DNA from 2 places in the Acuticoccus sediminis genome. Region 1 is predicted to be linked to the other one. Evidence: predicted binding sites of a transcription regulator. Region 1 holds the regulator's gene; the other holds the start of a gene.

The links. Region 1 encodes LexA, which represses DNA repair genes until DNA is damaged. Its sites were predicted from a motif close to TGTTCNNNNTGTGTTCNG; they were not measured.
Region 2: the regulator LexA is predicted to act here: its motif matches at 3,230-3,247, upstream of recA (recombinase RecA).

The regions. Positions count from the first base shown of each region.
Region 1 is NZ_QHHQ01000001.1:1,583,270-1,590,753, reverse strand. It holds gene trpD (anthranilate phosphoribosyltransferase) at 1-101, shown strand, start outside; gene trpC (indole-3-glycerol phosphate synthase TrpC) at 118-1,386, shown strand; gene DLJ53_RS06885 (molybdopterin molybdotransferase MoeA) at 1,383-2,549, shown strand; gene lexA (transcriptional repressor LexA) at 2,672-3,403, shown strand; gene DLJ53_RS06875 (glucose 1-dehydrogenase) at 4,043-4,804, opposite strand; gene DLJ53_RS06870 (PaaI family thioesterase) at 5,180-5,599, opposite strand; gene DLJ53_RS06865 (alpha/beta fold hydrolase) at 5,693-6,625, opposite strand; gene DLJ53_RS06860 (gamma-butyrobetaine hydroxylase family protein) at 6,966-7,346, opposite strand; gene moaA (GTP 3',8-cyclase MoaA) at 7,426-7,484, shown strand, end outside.
Region 2 is NZ_QHHQ01000001.1:1,452,146-1,459,629, reverse strand. It holds gene DLJ53_RS06340 (CoA transferase subunit A) at 8-823, shown strand; gene DLJ53_RS06335 (CoA transferase) at 820-1,575, shown strand; gene recA (recombinase RecA) at 2,061-3,161, opposite strand; gene DLJ53_RS35980 (ATP-binding protein) at 3,385-5,124, opposite strand; gene dksA (RNA polymerase-binding protein DksA) at 5,536-5,901, opposite strand; gene DLJ53_RS06315 (AAA family ATPase) at 6,255-7,097, shown strand; gene DLJ53_RS06310 (SixA phosphatase family protein) at 7,097-7,484, shown strand, end outside.

The DNA.
Region 1 (7,484 bases):
AGGGCGTGAAGCTGGCCCAGAACCTCCTGGACGACGGCTCGGCCGCGGCGCGGCTCGACGCGCTGGTGTCGGTCTCGAACGCCGCCGCGACCGCGAAATAGGAGTTTCCCCGACGTCATGGACGCCGCACCCGACATTCTGGCGCGCATCGAGGCCTACAAGCGCGAGGAGATCGCCGCCGCGCGCCTCGTCGAGGACTCGGCCTCCTGGCGCGCCCGTGCCGAGGCGGCCGCTCCGCCGCGCGACTTCGTCGGCGCCCTCAGGGCCGCAGCCGCCGCGGGCCGTCCGGGCCTCATCGCCGAGATCAAGAAGGCGAGCCCGTCCAAGGGCCTGATCCGGCCCGACTTCGACCCGCCCGCCCTCGCCCGCGCCTACGCCGACGGCGGCGCGACCTGCCTCTCGGTCCTCACCGATGCTCCGTCCTTCCAGGGCGCGCCTGAGTTCCTCAGCGCCGCGCGGGAGGCCTGCTGCCTGCCGGTCCTGCGCAAGGACTTCATGTACGTGCCCGAGCAGGTGTTCGAGGCGCGCGTGTGGGGCGCGGACTGCATCCTCGTCATCATGACCGGCGTCGACGACGCGGTAGCGCGCGACCTCGTCGACGCGGCGCATGCCCTCGGCATGGGCGCGCTCCTCGAGGTGCACGACGAGCGGGACATGGAGCGCGCGCTCGCGCTCCCCTCCCCGCTGATGGGCGTCAACAACCGCGACCTCAGGACCTTCAAGACCGACCTCGCCGTCACCGAGCGGCTGGCGGCGATGGTCCCGCCCGACCGCCTGCTCATCGCCGAATCCGGCATCGCCACCCACGCCGACGTCACGCGCCTGCAGGCCGTCGGCGCAAGCGCCTTCCTCATCGGCGAGAGCCTCATGCGCCACGCGGACGTGACCGCCGCGACGCGCGCGCTGCTCGGCAACCCGCTGACCCACATCGACGCCACCGGCGCGGCCCGGATGGTGGACGTCTCCGCCAAGGCCGAGACGACCCGCACGGCCGTCGCCGAGGGGACCGTCACGATGGCGCCCGACACGCTCGCCGCCATCCAGGCCGGCAACGTGAAGAAGGGCGACGTCGTCGGCGTGGCGCGGATCGCCGGCATCATGGCCGCCAAGAAGACCTCGGAGCTGATCCCCCTCTGCCACCCGCTGCCGCTCTCGTCGGTGTCCGTGGACCTCGAGCCGGACCCGTCGCTGCCCGGCTACCGCGTCACCGCGCGGGCGAAGACCACGGGGCGCACCGGCGTCGAGATGGAGGCCCTCACCGCCGTCTCCGCCGCCTGCCTGACGCTCTACGACATGGCCAAGGCCATGGACCGGGGCATGGTGATCGGCGGCGTGCGGCTCCTGGAAAAGTCCGGCGGCCGCTCGGGCGAGTGGCGCACCTCTTGATTGACGTCGACGAGGCGCAGGCCCGCCTGATCGCCGCCGCTCCCCACCTCCCGTCCGAGACCGTACCGCTCGCCGAGGCCGCCGGCCGCGTCGTGACGGTCGACGTCGTCTCGATGCGCACGCAGCCCCCCTTCGCCTCGTCCGCGATGGACGGCTACGCGGTCCGCACCGCCGACATGCCCGGCCCGGTCCGGGTGGTGGGCGAATCCGCGGCCGGGCGGCGCTACCCGCGTCCGCTGGGTCACGGCGAGGCGGTCCGCATCTTCACCGGCGCCCCGGTGCCGGAGGGGGCAGACGCGATCCTCATCCAGGAGGACGCAGCGCGCGACGGCGATGCGCTCACGGCCACCGACACGGTCAAGCCGAACGACCACATCCGCGCGCTCGGCCTCGACTTCGCCGCCGGCGACACACTGGTGGCGGCCGGCACCGTCCTCGCGCCGCGCCACATCGCACTCGCCGGCGCCGGCGGCCATGCGGAACTGACGGTCGCCCGCAGGCCCCGCGTCGCCTTCCTCGCCACCGGCGACGAACTCGTGCCGCCCGGCTCGCCCACCGGTCCCGACCAGATCGTCGCCTCGATCACACCCGCGCTCGCCGCGACGGTGCGCGCGGCCGGCGCGGACCCGATCGACCTCGGCATCGCGCCGGACGACCGGGCCGAGATCGCCCGGCGCTGTGCCGCCGGGATCGCCGAGGCGGACATCCTCGTCACGCTCGGCGGCGCCTCGGTCGGCGACCACGACCTGGTCAAGCCCGCCCTCTCGGACCTCGGCATCGAGCCGGACTTCTGGAAGGTCGCGGTGCGGCCGGGCAAGCCGCTGATGTTCTCCTCCAGGCCGCTCGTTCTCGGCCTGCCGGGCAACCCGGTATCGGGCGCGGTCTGCGCGGTCCTGTTCCTCGTTCCGCTGGTGAAGGCGATGCAGGGGGTGACGGCACCGCTGCCGGAGGTGCGCGAGGGGATTCTCGGCCGCGACCTCCCGGCGAACGGCCCTCGCCGCGATCACATGCGCGCGGTGCGATCGGGATCGACGATTACGCCAGCATCGCGGCAGGATTCATCGATGCTAGCCGTGCTCGCGGCTTCGGATGTTCTGCTCGTGCGTCAACCGCATGAAGGTCCCGTGCCGGCGGGGAGTCCATGTCGGTATATCGCGCTCTGATTGCTTGACTCGTGACGTTCTGCGGGCTCCGCATTGCGGAACACACGACGAACGTGTATAGATGATGGCGGAATGATTCGGGTACCAATGCTGGTCATACAGCGTCAGGACGACGACGAACTATGCTGACGAAGAAGCAGTACGATCTCCTCATGTTCATTCATGAGCGTATGAGCTCGACCGGTGTGCCGCCGTCCTTCGAGGAAATGAAGGATGCGCTCGATCTTAAATCCAAATCCGGCATCCATCGCCTGATAACCGCGCTGGAGGAGCGTGGCTTCATCCGCCGCCTCCCCAACCGCGCCCGCGCGCTGGAAGTCCTGCGCCTGCCGGACGTCGCGCTCGCGAAGTCGAGCCCGCCGCAACGCCCGCGCGGCTTCTCCCCGTCCGTCATCGAGGGGTCGGCCCCGCGCGATCCGGCCATCCCGCCGAAGCGGGGCCCTTCGCTGCGCCCTGTCACGACCGCCTACGACATCGTCGACGTGCCGATGATGGGCCGCATCGCCGCCGGCGTGCCGATCGAGGCGATCCAGCAGCAGAGCTCCGCCGTCCACCTCCCGTCCGACATGCTCGGCCCCGGCGAGCACTTCGCGCTGGAGATCACGGGCGATTCGATGATCGATGCCGGCATCCACGACGGTGACACCGTCGTCGTGCGGCGGACGGACCACGCCGAGAACGGCGACATCGTGGTCGCCCTGATCGACGGCGAGGAAGCGACCCTCAAGCGTCTGCGCAAGCGTGGCAACACCATCGCGCTCGAGGCTGCGAACCCGGCGTACGAGACGCGCATCTTCGGCGCCGACCGCGTCCAGATCCAGGGCAGGCTCGCCGCCCTCCTCCGTCACTACTGACGCGCAGGACCGCAACTGCCGCTCCGGCACCACACGGTGCCGGGCCGCAGCAGCCGACCCGCGAGACCGCAGCCTCCGGACCCGGAACCGACGCGACCTGCCGCCCGGACTCGTTCAGTCCGCGCCAATCACGCGGTCCCCGCGACGGCCACCATTCGGCCCGCCTCGTTCGGCGCGGCGGATCCGTCGGCTTTCCCTGAACGACCTGCCTCTCCCCGACCTCCTGCCCGGACCTCCACGCCCGCGGGCGCGGCCCATCGATCGGCATTTCCCGGCGACCTGCCTCTCCCCGCCGGCGAGCCCGGACCTCCACGCCCATCGGCGCGGCCAATCGATCGGCATTTCCCGAGGGCCCTGCCTTCCCCGACGGCCGGCCCTGACCAGCACGCCCATGGGAGTGGCCAATCGATCGGCATCTCCCGGGCGACGTGCCTCTCCCCGACGGTCTGCCCGGACCTCCACGTCCATGGGCACGGACAATCGATCGGCATTTCCCGAGGGACCGCCTGTCCCCGCCGGCCTGCCTGGACCGCTACGCCCGTGGGCGAGGCCAGTCGATCAGCATTTCCCGGGGCGAGCTGCCTCTCCCCGACGTCCATCGCGGCCCGCCATGCCGGCGGGGGCGGCCGGTGCGGGGCGTTAGAGCGAGCTGCAGAGGTGGCCGCCGTCGATGGAGATGACGCTGCCGGTCATGTACGCCGACGCATCGCTCGCCAGGAGGCAGAGCGCGCCGGAGAGGTCGTCCGGCTGTCCGAGCCGGCGCTGCGGAATGCGCCGGACCAGCGCCGCGCCCGCGTCGGTGGCAAAGAATTCGCGGTTGATGTCGGTCTCGATGTAGCCGGGGCAGATCGCGTTGACGCGGATGCCGTAGCGCGCCCACTCGAGCGCCAGCACCTTCGTCATGTGGATGAGGCCGGCCTTCGCCGAGGCGTAGTGCACCAGAGCGCCTGCCGGCCGCAGCCCGGTGATCGAGGCGATGTTAATGATCGACCCGCCGTGCTGGGCCGTCTTCAGCCGCTGCGCCGCCTCGCGCGCGACGGTGAAGCAGCCGGTGAGGTTGGTGTCGATGACGAAGCTCCAGTCCTCGTCGGAGACGTCCAGCGCCGGCTGCGCGGTCGACACGCCGGCGTTGTTCACCACGACGTCGATCGTCCCCAGCTCACTAGCGGCGGCGTCGAGCCCGGCCGCGATCGAGGCCGTGTCGGTGACGTCCATCGCGACCACGCCGACGGTGGTGCCGAGGGTGGCGAGCTCGTCCCGGAGCGCCTCGAGCCGGTCGAGCCGGCGGGCGGCCAGCACCAGCGAGGCCCCCGACCGCGCGAGCGCCTTCGCGAAGTTCGCGCCGAGGCCGCTCGAAGCGCCGGTGACCAGCGCGACCTTCCCCTCCAGCGACAGTTCCATCCCGTGTCTCCTCGTTTCTACGCCGCCCGGCTGCGATGCCGCGTCACCGGAGCGTGCCCCGGACCGGACACCCGACCCGCTCCGCTCTACCCCGTCGCACGACCCATCGCCATCATTTTGTCAGACGATCCCGTCTGACGCTACACGCCTCGCAGGGCATGTCGGGGAAGTATGGAACAGGTACGGCAGGGTTCCCACCGGGACAGGCCCTGCCGTGCGGGCCGACCATTCCCGGGATGCCGCCAGGGTGCCCGTCCGGGCCAGTCGCGCCCCGAACGGCGCCGCCATAACCGTGCGGCACCGGGCGAGCCTAACTGCCTGGGCCTGACCGGACACTCGCGCCGGACGGACCAGTCGCCGTAGCGCGAAGCCGACCTAGCTGCGCGGGCGGCGGATCTTCCACACGCCGTCGGCCGTCGCGACGACCGTGTCGCCGACCCTCGCGGTCCCGCGCAGGAAGATCACCGAGCGTGTCGTGCGCACCACCTCGATCTCCGCCTCGAGCAGCGAGCCGGCCATCACCCCCTCGACGAAGGAGACGTTGAGGTTGATCGTCGCCTGCCCGGGCGCGTCGTGCGTGCGGGAGCCGTAGACGCCGATGGCGTGGTCCAGGAAGGTCATGATCGCGCCGCCGTGCACGATCCCGAACCCGTTGAGGTGACGTTCCTCGACGCGCATCGCGTAGCGGACGTCGCCGTCGGGAAGCGTGCGCATCAGGAGCGGACCGACCCAGTCCATGTAGCCCTGGCCGGACAGCGCCGTCCAACCGTCGTCCATCACCTTGCCCGCGTCCACGCGTCGACCCCTCCGTTCCGGTTGCGGCCGCCTAGCACGGCGGCGGTCCGCAGACCAACCTCGCGGCCCGCCGGGGCCGGCGAAAGGCCGCGCTCAGGACGCGGCATCGGGGACGAGACGGGCGGCGAGCGCGTCGCGCATCAGTGGCGCCACGGCACCGGCGGCCTCGTACTGGACCCAGTGGCCCATCCCGTCGATGACGTGCTGCCGCGCGCCGGCGGGGTGGGCCTTCAGGATCTCCCAGCGCTCGTCGTGCTGGAAGGCGACGGCGTCGCGCTCACCGTAGATCGCGGTGATCGGCGCGGTCACGTCCGGCAGCGCCTCCAGCAAGGCGGCGCTGCGCGAGGCGAGGCGGCTCGGTGCCCGCGCGCGCGGCACGTTCAGCGTCTGGATGTGGACCGCGAGGTCGTCGATCCGGTCCGCGTTCGCGAACATCATCGAGGCGAGGTTCGCCCGGTGGACCTCGGCCAGCGCGTCGGAGCTCACAGTGCGCACCTTGCGCAGCGGCGGCGGATCGGAAAGGGCGAAGCCGAAGCCCATCGAGCCGACGATGACGAGTTCGCGGCACTGCGTTCCCAGCATCCGCGCCGCGCGCGTCGCGACCACGCCGCCGAACGAGAACCCCGCCAGCGCGACCGGCTCGGACCCGCACAGGATCTTCAGGCCGGCGACGATGGGTTCGGCCATGGCGTCGGCGAACGCGGTCCCCTCGTTCGGAATGTCGGGGAGGTCGCCGGACGCGCCGTATCCCGGCATGTCGGCGACGAGGATGCGGTTCGCCTCGGCGAGCGGCGCGATCATCCGCAGCCAGTGCAGCCAGGAGCCGTGGCCGCCGTGGAGGAGCGCGAGCGGCGGGCCGTCGCCGAAGGCGTGCCACACCATCTCACCGCCGCCGCACGGCGTCTTCAGCACGGTGGCCGCAGCCTCGAAGGCCGCGACGACCTCCGCCGGTTCGCTAACTCCGTCATCCAAGAGCGCCGCCGCGCGCGACAGCGCCGCGGCGGAGGACTTTGCATCGTCCGACATCATGTCTCCCTGTGGTCGATCCGTCCGAAGACGCGCGGCCTCGGCGACCGTCCCGGCCGGCGCGAGCCCCGCACCATTGATCCCGGCATTTTACATGCCCCGAAATCGAGACCCGCACAGACCGGAGTTCATTCCGGACTCCATTGGGTCTTCCTATACCTCAATCCGGGACCGGAACCGGCGCCACGACATCTGGTCGCGAGCGAAACCCACGGACGTCATGCGCAGTCGATCACCGGACAGTGGGCCGAATTGCGGCGCTCTCAGGCTCGCAACGCTATCGGTTCAGGATATGGCTCGACCGTCGCCTCCGTGCGGATGGCGAGCACGTGGCGGAGGGCTACGACGGGGCCGGGGCGATGCCGGGCCTGTCCCGCGACAGGGCGACCTTGGCGAGTTCCGCCTCGTAGGCGGCGAAGAGCTCGTCCGGCGACGTCCCCAGATTGTGCAGGGTTTCGAAGGTGTAGAGGCCCGTGTCGTGCCCGTCGTCGAAGCCGATCCGCACCGCGTAGCGGCCCACCGGGTCGATGGAGCGGATCGTCACGCCCCGCTTGCCGCCGATCACCTGCCGCGCTCCATGCCCGGTTCGCTCCGCCGACGGCGTCATCACACGGAGCAGCTCCGCGCTCACGGCGTGCCGGGTTCCGTCGTCGTAGTCCACCGTCAACACCGAATGGTCGCGGTTGACGGTGAGGCGAGTGGGCCATGGGATAGGTTGCATGACACGCATCCTTTCGGATGGGCTTGGATGAAGGGGCGATAAGCCGATATAAACAAGTCCGACACAGATGAGGCAACGCATGACGTCAGTCCTGGAGGACACATTCGGTCGGCGGGTCACGTACCTGCGCATCTCGGT
Region 2 (7,484 bases), 130 kb from region 1:
GCCCCAGATGACGATCGACATGCCGCTCGAGCGCCTCGCCGAGCTGATCGAGGACGGTGCGAAGCTCGCCATCCCGGCCGAATATGCGGGCGTCTCCATGGCAATGGTGCCGCCGCTGCTGCGGCGCGGGGCGAAGGACCTTCACCTCGTGTGCGTGCCGACGGCCGGGATCCAGGCCGACATCCTGATCGGCGCCGGCGCCGTGGCGACGGTGGAAACCAGCGCCCTCACCCTCGGCGAGGCGGGCGGCGCGCCGGCCTTCAACCGCGCGGTGAAGTCCGGCACGATCCGGGTGATGGACGCGACGTGCCCGGCGATCCACTCCGGCCTGATCGCCTCCCAGAAGGGAGCGCCGTTCCTGCCGATGCGGGGCCTCATCGGGTCGGACATCCTCGCCAACCGGCCGGACTGGAAGGTGATCGACAACCCGTTCTCGGACGCGCCCGATCCGGTCGTCCTCATCCCCGCGATCACACCGGATGTCGCACTGTTCCACGCTCCGGCGGCGGACCGCTTCGGCAACGTGCAGATCGGCCGCCGGCGCGAGCTCGCCACCATGGCGTACGCCTCGCGGCGCACGATCGTGACGGTCGAGCGCATCGTCGACGGCGACCTGATGGCGACGGAGGCCAGCGCCGCGGGTACCCTACCCGCGCTCTACGTCGACGCCATCGGGGTCGCGCCACGCGGCGCGGCGCCCTGCACCCTGTGGGGCGAGTACGAGACCGACGTCGAGGCGATGAAGGCCTACGCCAGGGCCGCGCGCTCGCCGGAGGCGCTCGCCGACTACATCGACGCCCTCGCCGGCCGGGTGCCGGCATGAGCGGGGGGAACCGCGAGATCCTGATCGCCACGATCGCCGAGCTCCTCGACGGGGTGCGGCACGTCGCGGTGGGGGCGTCGTCGCCGATTCCGGCGGCGGGCGCGATGCTGCGCCGGGCGCTCAACGAGGCCGCGGGCCGGCCGCCGGTGCGGCTGTCGATCCTGGGGTCGGTGCGGCACAACTTCTTCACCAACGGCGGGGTGGAGCTGTTCGACTGCGCGGGTCAGGGGCGGATCGACGCCTTCTTCCTCGGCGGCGGGCAGATCGACGGGGAGGCGAACATCAACCTCGTCGGCGCGGGCACCTACCCGGAGGTGGACGTGCGCTGGCCGGGCTCGTTCGGCTCGGCCTACCTCTACTACGTGGTGCCGCGCGTGATCCTCTTCCGCGAGGAGCACTCGCCGCGGGTGTTCGTGCCGAAGGTGGACTTCGTGTCCGCGCCGGGGGTCAGCGATCCCGGGGTCTACCGGCCGGGCGGGCCGCATGCGCTGCTGACCGGCAAGGGTCTCTTCGACTTCGACAAGGGACGGCGCCGGTTCTCGCTGCGCTCGGTGCACCCGGGGTCGGACCTTGCCGACATCACCGCGGCGACGGGCTTTGCCTTCGACCACGCCGCGGAGCCGGCGGTGACGCCGCGCCCCCCCAGGCCGATCCTCGACCTGCTGCGGACCCGCGTGCTGGATGAGCTGTCGGAGACCTATCCCGATTTCGCCGCCAGCCTCCGCAGCGACATGGAAGCCGCCGCGGCCTGACCCGCGCCGGACGGCGTCGTCCGTCTGCCCCGCAAATCCGGTCCCCGGCGCCTCACCCCGGGGGCCACGCGTTGGCGGCACGCATGCTGACGTGCCGGACGCCGGATCACCGTCGCCCGCCCCTCGCGGATCGAAACCCAAGGTCCACCCCGACGGTCGCCCGATTGACGTGCGACCGAAGGCGGCTTCGGGCGGGCGGCAGGGGCGATGCGCTGCACGGAGCGACGCGCAGCACAGTGAGAATGGCGAAGACGGGCGCGCTGCGCCCCCTGATCGAGGCCGCCGTCCGCCGGCCCTGCGTGGATCGGATTTGATAGGCGAGCGCGCGGCGGCCGCCTGTTCGGCAAACCCGACCATCTGCAAGCTGAGTGGGGGGCGGGACGAAGGAGCGCGAGGGGCAACGCCCTCGCGCCTTCGTGGCATGGCCGTGAGGCCGCTGCGGTGCCCCTGCGGGGCGAGACGCCGGGCAGCCCCGGCGTCAGGGCTTATTCGGCGGCGTCGTAGCCGTCCTCGTCCGGGCTGTCGGCGTCGCCGTCCGGCTCGGGGTTCCCGGCAATCCGGTCGGCGATGATGCCGGCGGACTGGCGCACGGCCTGCTCGATCTCGTTGGCGATCTCGGGGTTGTCGCGCAGGAACTGCTTGGAGTTCTCGCGCCCCTGGCCGAGCCGCTGGCTGTCGTAGGAGAACCACGCGCCCGACTTCTCGACGATGCCGGCCTTGACGCCGAGGTCGAGGAGCTCGCCGAGCTTGGACACGCCTTCGCCGTACATGATGTCGAACTCGACCTCGCGGAACGGCGGGGCGAGCTTGTTCTTCACCACCTTCACGCGGGTCTGGTTGCCCACGACCTCGTCGCGGTCCTTGATGGAGCCGACGCGGCGGATGTCGAGGCGCACCGACGAATAGAACTTGAGCGCGTTGCCGCCGGTGGTCGTCTCGGGCGAGCCGAACATCACGCCGATCTTCATGCGGATCTGGTTGATGAAGATGACCATGGTGTGGCTGCGGGAGATCGAGCCCGTCAGCTTGCGCAGGGCCTGCGACATCAGGCGCGCCTGGAGGCCGGGGAGCTGGTCGCCCATCTCGCCCTCTAGCTCGGCCCGCGGCGTCAGCGCGGCGACCGAGTCGATCACCAGCACGTCGACCGCGGCGGAGCGGACCAGCGTGTCGGCAATCTCGAGCGCCTGCTCGCCGGCGTCCGGCTGGGAGATCAGGAGATCGTCGACCTGGACGCCGAGCTTGCGGGCGTAGATCGGATCGAGTGCGTGCTCGGCGTCGATGAAGGCGCAGATGCCACCCTTCTTCTGCGCCTCGGCGATGGTGTGGAGCGCCAGCGTCGTCTTGCCCGACGACTCCGGCCCGTAGATCTCGACGATGCGGCCCTTGGGCAGGCCGCCGATGCCGAGCGCGATGTCGAGGCCGAGGGAGCCGGTCGACACCGTCTCCACCTCGATCGTCTGTCCGGCGCCGAGCTTCATGATCGAGCCCTTGCCGAACGAGCGCTCGATCTGGCTGATCGCAGCCGTCAGCGCCTTCGTCTTGTCCACGGACGACCCCTCAACCAGGCGTAGATCTGATTGCGCCATCGCTGATCCCTTGCGCTTCATTCTTAAGGCCCACCTTGACTGGATTTCAGTGTTTCACAAAACCACGGCGTTCGCAATCTGTTCGACACGTTAAGATTGCGTTAACGATACGGTGTATCGCGCCATCGATCGCTTTGGCATGATTAACCTAGCGCGACAGGAGCCTCGCGAAGAGCCCCCCGGCACGATTCTCACAGGAACAATCGGTGCACGCGGGCGGGGCTCAGCTCCGGCCCAGCTCGCGCTTGACCGCTTCCGCCAACGCCTTGAGCGTAAAAGGCTTCGGCAGGAACTGAGCCTCGGGGAGTTCGTCCAGCGAGGCACCGTCCGCATAGCCCGACATGAACAGCACCTTGAGGTCCGGCCGTTCGGCGCGGATCTTCCGCACGAGGCCCGGCCCGTCGAGCTCCGGCATGATCACGTCGGTGACCACGAGGTCGATCGTATCGCCCTCCTCGGCGAAGATCTCCGCGGCTTCGACGCCTGATTCGGCCGACAGCACGCGATAGCCCTTCGCGGTGAGGGCGCGGGCGGCGAAGGTGCGGATCGCTTCTTCGTCCTCCACCAGCAGGAGCGTCGCCGAGCCGGTGAGGTCCCCGCTCGCCGCCGGGGCCCGCTCCCCGTCCGACACCGCGGCCGGGCGCTGCTCGACCTCGGTGCGGGGCAGGTAGATCCGGAACGTCGTCCCCTTCCCCACCTCGCTCTTCACCGACAGCGTGCCGCCGGTCTGCTTGACGATGCCGTAGACGGTGGACAGGCCGAGGCCGGTCCCCTCCCCGGTCGCCTTGGTGGTGAAGAACGGCTCGAAGATCTTGTCCAGCATGTCCTGCGGCATGCCGGTGCCGACGTCCTCGATCTCGATCAGCACCGCGTCGACCTGCACCTCGTCGGCGCCGTCGCTCTCGACCTCGCCGGCAGGCACGTTGCGGGTGCGGATGGTGAGCGTCCCGCCGCCCTTCATCGCATCCCGGGCGTTGACGGCGAGGTTGATGACGACCTGTTCGACCTGGGACTGGTCGGCGAGCACCGGCCAGAGGTCGCGCCCGTAGGCGACATCGAGACGCACCGTCTCGCCGAGCAGGCGGTCGAGCATGATCGACAGGTCCGCGATCACGTCGTTGAGGTTGAGGACCGTCGGCCGCAGGGTCTGGCGGCGCGAGAAGGCGAGGAGCTGCTTCACCAGCCCCGCGGCCCGCTGCGCGCTCTGCTTGATGTTCATGATGTCGCGGAACGCGGGGTCCGACGGCCGGTGGCTCTGCAGCAGCAGGTCGGAAAAGCCGATGATCGCCTGCAGCACGTTGTTGAAGTCGTGCGCGATGCCGCCGGCGAGCTGACCGATCGCCTGCATCTTCTGGCTCTGCGCGATCTGCGCCTCGAGCTCGGACTGGTCGGTGACGTCGGAGAGGACGATCATCGCCCGGTCGTCGGAGCCCGGGAACGGGTTGGCCGAGAGGCGGATGCGCCGGCCGGGCGTATGCCGCAGCGTCGCATCGACGCGGCTGGTGTGGTGCTGGTGGGCCTGCCGCACGAGGCGGGCGACGACGCCGTCCTCCGCCGCGAGGCCGTCGGCGAGGTTGGAGCCTTCCCCGACGAGGGCGCGGTAGCGGGCGTTCGCCGCATGGATCGCCCCGTCGACGCCGACCACGACCGCCGCCGCGGGGACGATGGCGACGAGCGTCTCCTCGAGCCCCGGGTGGTCGCCGCCCGCCTCGGTCCCGGCGGGCTCGAAGACGTGGACGATGCGCCCGTCGCGGCAGTCGAGCCGCGCGAATGTGGAAGGCGGAACGAACCCTTCGGCACTCCCCTCGGCGATCGACTGCCGACGCAGCGAAAAGAGCGCCAGCGCCGCGGCCGGCCCGGTGGCGAGGGCGTCCGGGTGCGCTTCCTGCCCGCGACTGCCCATCATCTGGGCAAAGGCTGCGTTGGACGCGACCAGCGTGCCGGTCACTGTGGTGACGGCCATTGGACTCGTTGAGGAAATCGGAGAGGGCCCGGCCACCGACTGAGGCACGGCGGGGCGGATATGGCGCCACGCGCAATAGCCCGCCGCGCCGATCGCGAGAGCCGCCAGTACACCCGAAAGCGCGGACGGAGCGCCGAAGGCGATGCTCGCGGCCGATCCGGACAATGCCGTGAACGCGCCGGCCGTGGCGAGGCTCGTCTCGAGCGCCGCCCTGCCGCCGGCCCGGCTCCCGGACGACGGGCCACCTTGCGACATCGCGCTCCCCTCGGCGCGCCGGGGCGCGTCGGCAGGATCTTCGACCAAACGAGGCGGTATGGCGTTCATACCGTCCTTATGCCTGATTCGTGGAGCCGAGGCGCGTTGGCGCGCCTTCGGCCTGTGTCGATCCAGAGGATCGACGGTCCTCCGGGATCAGTCGTCCCGGTGGATGCGCTCGCGGCGTTCGTGCCGCTCCTGCGCTTCGATGGAGAGGGTCGCGATGGGGCGGGCATCCAGCCGGCGAAGGCCGATGGGTTCACCCGACTCCTCGCAGTACCCGTAGGAGCCGTCCTCGATCCGGGCGAGCGCCGCGTCGATCTTGGCGATCAGCTTGCGTTGCCGGTCGCGGGCCCGAAGCTCGATCGCGTGGTCCGCTTCGGACGTTGCGCGATCCGTCAGGTCCGGATGATTGCGCTCGCGCTCGGCGAGCTGCTCCAACGTGAACTTCGCTTCCCGCAAGATATCGGACCGCCAGTCCAACAGTTTCTTGCGAAAATACTCCCTCTGCCGCTCATTCATGAACGGTTCGTCCTCGGACGGACGATAATCGTCGTTGACCCGTTCTTCGACCGTCTCAACCACGCGCGTATCACCCCCGCTACTGCGCCGTCGCTATACACTCTTATGGAACAAATGCAAGGCGGAAGGGGCAAGCATCACAAACCGTTACGCGGTTAACCTCTGGTGTTGCCCCCTTGCAATCATCGTCAAAATCAACTCACACCAAGTCTCTCCTTATCCCTCCGGCGGGGCGGCCGAGCCGGAAATTGCCCTGCCTCGCCTTGACTTCGGAGCTGTAGGCAAGGCTCATGCAACATGGCGCCTGGGACGACGCCGTCCGGGCCCGACTGCGCAAGTCCGTGTGAGGTGCCATGCGATTCGAAGGCTCGGCGAGCTACGTTGCGACCAGGGATTTATCCGTCGCCGTCAACGCGGCCATCGCCCTGGAGCGACCGCTCCTCGTCAAGGGCGAGCCCGGAACGGGCAAGTCCGTGCTCGCCCACGAGGTCGCCAAGACCCTCGGCGCACCGCTGATCGAGTGGCATATCAAATCCACCACAAAAGCGCGTGAAGGCCTCTACGAGTACGATGCGGTCGCCCGCCTTCGGGACAGTCAGCTCGGCGACCCCCGCGTGTCGGACATCTCGAACTACATCCGGCGCGGCAAACTCTGGGAGTCGTTCGTGGCCGAGCAGCGGCCCGTGCTCCTCATCGACGAAATCGACAAGGCCGACATCGAGTTCCCGAACGATCTGCTCCTCGAGCTCGATCGCATGGAATTCGACGTGCTGGAGACCGGCGAGCACATCAGCGCCGTCCGCCGCCCGGTCGTCATCATCACGTCCAACAACGAGAAGGAACTGCCGGACGCCTTCCTGCGCCGCTGCTTCTTCCACTACATCAAGTTCCCGGACGCCGAGACGCTCGCCGCCATCGTCGAGGTCCACTTCCCGAACCTCAAGAAGGAGCTGCTGCGCGTCGCGCTGGAGAGCTTCTTCGCGCTGCGCGAGGTGCCGGGCCTGAAGAAGCGCCCGTCCACGTCCGAGCTGCTCGACTGGATCAAGCTCCTCGTCGTGGAGGATCTCGACCCCGAGGCGATCGCCGAGAAGAAGTCCGGCAACATCCTGCCGCCGCTGCACGGCGCGCTGATCAAGAACGAGCAGGACGTCCACCTGTTCGAGCGCCTCGCCTTCCTCGACCGGGCGCGTCGCTGATGCGCTATTTCATCATCATGCGCCATGCGAAGGCCGAGGCCGGCGAGAACAAGCTGGACTTCGACCGCTCGCTCGTCGAGCGCGGCTGGAACGAGGCGGACTCCACCGCCCGCCAGCTCGCCGAGCATGGCCTGACGCCCGACACCATCCTGTGCTCGGCCGCGCGCCGCACGCGCGACACGCTGTCGGCCGTGATGCCGCACGTGACCGGCGACTGCATCGTCCACCTGCGCCGCTCGCTCTACGAGGCGGACGTGACGGACCTGCGCGACGCGCTGCGCAAGGTGACCGGCCAGCGCGTCCTCGTGATCGGCCACAACCCGACCGTCCACGAGCTGGCGCTGGAATTCGCGGGACAGGACGGCGCCGCGCTCGCCCACGGCTTCC